2 regions of the Undibacterium sp. Di24W genome follow, and region 2 is predicted to be linked to the other one. Evidence: riboswitches for the same ligand, from Rfam matches in the RefSeq annotation. Region 2 holds a riboswitch; the other holds the start of a gene.
The links. A riboswitch is a leader RNA that binds a small molecule or an ion and turns the genes downstream of it on or off. The one in region 2 is predicted to bind cobalamin.
Positions count from the first base shown of each region.

Region 1: linked by a shared signal. The riboswitch ahead of ACO0KZ_RS07865 (TonB-dependent receptor domain-containing protein) and the one ahead of ACO0KZ_RS15745 (TonB-dependent receptor domain-containing protein) in region 2 are both predicted to bind cobalamin.

Region 1 is NZ_JBMPOP010000003.1:358,538-361,007, reverse strand. Features, by position in the region: gene ACO0KZ_RS07865 (TonB-dependent receptor domain-containing protein) at 1-981, opposite strand, end outside; cobalamin riboswitch at 1,218-1,481, opposite strand; gene ACO0KZ_RS07860 (M20/M25/M40 family metallo-hydrolase) at 1,715-2,470, opposite strand, start outside.
Region 2 is NZ_JBMPOP010000007.1:135,881-138,350, reverse strand. Features, by position in the region: gene ACO0KZ_RS15755 (hypothetical protein) at 237-410, shown strand; gene ACO0KZ_RS15750 (PilZ domain-containing protein) at 580-933, shown strand; cobalamin riboswitch at 1,077-1,296, shown strand; gene ACO0KZ_RS15745 (TonB-dependent receptor domain-containing protein) at 1,568-2,470, shown strand, end outside.

The DNA of each region.
Region 1 (2,470 bases), on a different contig from region 2:
ATGATCGCTGATACGGAAATAGTCTGAGACTGATTTGTCATCACTCTGTCCGATGACGACAGACGATTTCCATTGCGGTAACCATTGTGCTCGCCACTGTGCATTCACACTATTTAAATTAGCGTGACTCCAGGCATCACTGGTCGCTTTACTCAATTTAAGAGGATTGGGTGACGGCAAAGAGTCAAACTGGTAGTCGGTTTTGCTATGTAAGACACTCAGAGTCAGTTGATGTTCTTTTGAAAGCTTGCTATTCAATTTCCCGCTAAAACTAGTGGATTTAAAACCGTCGGCATCGACATTAAAACCTGAGGCATTTGGATTCACGATGACTGAGAAACCATCGGCACGCTCTGTCGCTACCGCGAAGCTATAACCTACGCCAGCAGCATTGCCGCTGATCGTCGCCTTAGCTTGTTTTTGTCCATCGCTACCCGCACCAATACTAGCGCTGATTTTTTGGCGCGCTTCAGGCTCGCGGGTAAATATCTGGATCACACCACCCACCGCATCCGGGCCATATAAAGCCGACGCCGCACCGCGCAAAATTTCGATACGTTCTATATGCTCTAAGGGAATATTCTCTATAGACGCACCACCCGACGTCGCGGAGCCTATGCGCACACCATCAATTAACACGATAACTTGAGAACTCGATGCCCCACGCAAAAATACGCCTGTGGAAGAACGATAGCCCCCACTACGCGCCATTTGAATGCCAGCTTGCTGACTTAAAACATCGATGAGCGAACCTTGTCCGGCCAATTCAATTTCAGCACGATTAATCACACTAACATCGGCAATCACATCACTCAACTTGGTCGGCATGCGATTCGCTGTCACGACCACCGCCGGCAGAGATGGGTCAGTCGATGTATCAGCGTGACTCGCGGTGCTTACCATAGAGAATAAAGACAAAAGCGGGAAGCCCGCCAACAAAGGTAAACGGCGGGTATTTTTGCAAAAGAACTGGTTTTTCATATGAAGCAGCTAAAGAATGAAAAAGCCTCAAAGTACAATTTCTCAGTCAACAATCCGCAGCAAAACATCGCATCAAAGTAGGTAAGAAAAATCTTACGAACAAGACACGCAGCCAAGGAAAAAGTACCACGCAAAAGCGCAGCGACTCATTGATAACCAAAAAATAATTTGAGATTTTTCGACACGCTCACACTGCCATCCCCGACAGTGCATAAGCATAAAATGCAGCACGCAAGCGCACTACTACCTTGTTGGCCGGTATCCGGGCTGGCGGAAACTACCTTTGTCGCCTTCCCAATCACTTGTTCAAGGTAATCAGTGGCTATGTGACAAAAGCGGAGCCTTAGAGGCTCGTCCGTTTGACCGTTGCGGGGGCAGCGCAGGTTGGTATTTTTACCCTGTATTTACGCTATGCGCAAATAGAGAAAATTTACTTCCTGCTTCCCGTTGAACTGCTGCATGTGAACCATACAGCGAGCACCAACACGATTATTTTACCAGCATCACTTGGCGCTTGTATATGAAAATTCTGTAAGTACAAGTTCTCTTGACTCGCGGCAAGTGTAAGTTGCGAAAAGCAATTTGATACTTCATCGACGAAAAATACCGCTTAAAACTGAAACTTTTATGGAGAAAATAGACCTCACAAAAATCTATATCAACACAAAAAAATGCGCCAACCTCGAACAAGGTTTGGCGCATTCGCGACCCAATATCGGTTGGTTAGTTTGACTTACTGACTCAAACGTTTAGCCAAGTCATACAAAAATTTCTGTCCTTCATATAGTGACTTCACCGGCAAACGCTCGTTCAAACCATGCGCATTGCTGCCATCTGGATAATGAAATATGCCGCTGACTCCATAAGTCCATATACCGGCATTGTTCAAGAAGCGTCCATCCGTACCTCCTGGCGACATCGTTGGCACTACCGGTATTCCCGGCCACATTTGATTCGTTAAATCCGTCACGGCTTTCATTAACTCAGGATGCAGCGGTTGTGCTGGCGATACTGTCGCGGTTCCTACTGGTGTGATTTTAATATCGGCATCGGCCATCACCGTTTGCAATGTGGCTTGTGTCTGCTCCACCGTTTCACCCGGCAAAATACGGCAATTCACATTCGCTTGCGCGCGTTGTGGCAAGGCATTCGCGGCGTGTCCGGCATTCACCATGGTGGCAACACATGTCGTGCGCAAACTAGCATTATAAAAAGGTGTTGTGGCACTCAAACGCGCCAGAGCATCGGCATCGACAGGATCACGCAAAATGCCTTTCATATCCGCCGACAATTGTCCCGTCTCAAGCGTCGACATGGTTTCAAAGAAACCACGCGTAGTCGGCGTCAAACGGAAAGCAAAATCAAATTTACCCAAGCGCGACAAGCCATCCGACAATTTGTAGATCGCATTATCTTTGCGCGGCACTGAGCTATGCCCACCGCTGTTAGTGACTTCTAAACTAAAAGTTTGAAAAATCTTTTCGCCGGC
Region 2 (2,470 bases):
ATAACGGCGACGCCAGTCAGAAATGGCCTATTCCCATTGAGTTGCTGGCTTGGTGCTCTTGTCTATATGTTGCTATTAATTATGCCCGATGATTCTCTTCGCTGTTGGTGCTGCTATTTTGTTTGAAAATACGCCGTATCTAATGGGAAAAAATGGCGATGTTAATCGTGCTGTTGTCAGTATCAGTGTGGCCGCTAATTTTTTAGGGAAAACCTCTAATACTTCAAAAACTTTTTATGTCTTTATACTTATTCACGCTTTATCTCGCGACTCAAGCGACAACGGTCCCGATGTTAGACCTACTTGGCTTTAACTGTGTAGCGAGTTTGAGTAGTATCTCTTTGCAATTCGAGATGGCTTTCATAGCTGGTGTGGCAGGTTTGATTTATGGTCGGTGGAAAACTTACTAGCAATTGACGAAACCAATTTGTTGGTTTTGGCTTTAATAAGTGCATGTAAATGGGGAAAACGTGGCAAAGTATCGTAAAATGTGGCATTAATTTTAATACTATGAAAGCGTCAAGATAAGTATCAATTCTCTTCTTGAAACACTGATATTTACTTGGATGCTAATTTGCTATGTTTGAACTTCGTAAGGCTCCTAGAATTAATGTGACTTGGCGTGGCGCTGTTAAATTTGATCACGCAAAACTTGTCCCTATACGTATTATTAATATTAGCAATAATGGTCTTTTGCTTCTATGCCCTAAGGCACTATTGGCTGATTGTGAATATCAGCTAATATTAGAAGTACCAAATATTGATAACCTACCTAATGCGATGCACCAAGTTAACTGCACGGTGATACAAACACATAGTGTGTTGAGCGGTGAGCATTTCCGTGTCGGTGTGAAGTTCGTGAACATCGCTAGTATTCATCGCGATTTAATTAATGCTTGGGTATCGCTAGTGAGCAAGTTTGATCCTAAATAGCTTGAACTATAAACAAAACTGTCTCGTCATTAAATCATTGTTCAGAGCTTGGCCTTATGAATAAACGTGCCTGATTAAACTCATTGCATAGAGTTAATTTGCGGCGGCGATATGCTTTTTCTTGTTCCTTGGTCTGATAGACGTTAAAATGCCGGAGTTTTGGTGCTCGCGGACATAATCATGTCGGCGGTTAAACGGGAAACATGATGCTTTTGCATACGTGTGCTGCCCCCGCAACGGTGTACAAACGCCTGGTCTCAGTTTTGATCATTAACCATTCTTCATAACCACTGTGCTACTGCATGGGAAGGTGTAATGGTGAAGTTTGTCAGCCCGGATACCGGCCAAAATAAGTGAAGTATGGCGAACGGGGAAGTTCGGCTATGATTTTCTGACATTGGTTTTCTCAATTAAAGCAAATAGCCAACATAAAATCGCTTGAAAACAGCTTAACAATGGACTGCGTGTAGCTTCAGTTTATTGATTCAGTTTTTTTAAATCCGGTTTTCCGGTTTCATCATACTTTGTATTCAAGTAGCCAACGGGGACGTCGGTAGCTTGCGTTTAGCTGTGCACATTTTTCATGGGCGATTTTTTTGCGCCTTGCGGCCAGCTTAGCTTTTTGAATTCAATCATGATCCAACAATACAAACCTCTTATGCTCAGCATAGCTGTAGCTTCTTGCTTTTCTTCTGTAACCACTGTTGCTATCGCTGGCGACAATAATGAAACAAATGCTAGTGATGTTTTGATCACGGCAACGCGCCAAGTGCAGGCAGCCAAAGATGTGCTCGCAGACAATGTTGTCATTACCGCAGAACAAATTATGAAATCGGGTGCGACCAGCATCGTCGATTTACTGCAACAGCAACGTGGTATTGAAATCTCCCGTACCGGTGGTGCAGGCTCGGTGTCTTCTATTTTCATTCGCGGCGCCGCCAATGCACAAAGTGTGGTGTTCGTCGATGGTGTACGTATCGGTTCTTCAACGACGGGCGGCGCTACCTGGAGCAGCATTCCTCTAAGTCAGATCGAACGTATAGAAATCGTCTACGGTCCTTTATCAAGCCTGTATGGCGCGGATGCCATGGGTGGTGTAATTCAGTTGTTCACAAAAAAATCGGGTTCTAAAGCACACACCAGCTTAAGTGTTGGCGTGGGTAGTGAAGGTTTGCGTAAATGGGAAGCAGGTGTTTTTGGTTCCAACACCAATGATTTTCAATATGGTTTGAATGTCGCAAAAGAAAGTAGTGATGGCTTCTCTGCATCTAAACCAGGTGCAGGTAGCTTTACTTACAATCCTGATCGTGATGGCTACTCACAAAAAAGTTTCAACGGTAATTTGTCTTGGAAAGTCGCGCCTGATGTTAGCGTCGGCGTCAATTTTGTACAGAGTACCTTGGATGTAGATTTTGATGCTGGCTTAAATTACAGAGATCGGGGCCAGCAAAAGTTTGATAACGCGGTAAGCTTTATCAGGACTAAACCTACTAGTAACTGGAATTCTAGCTTACAGTTCGCCCGTACCAATGATCGT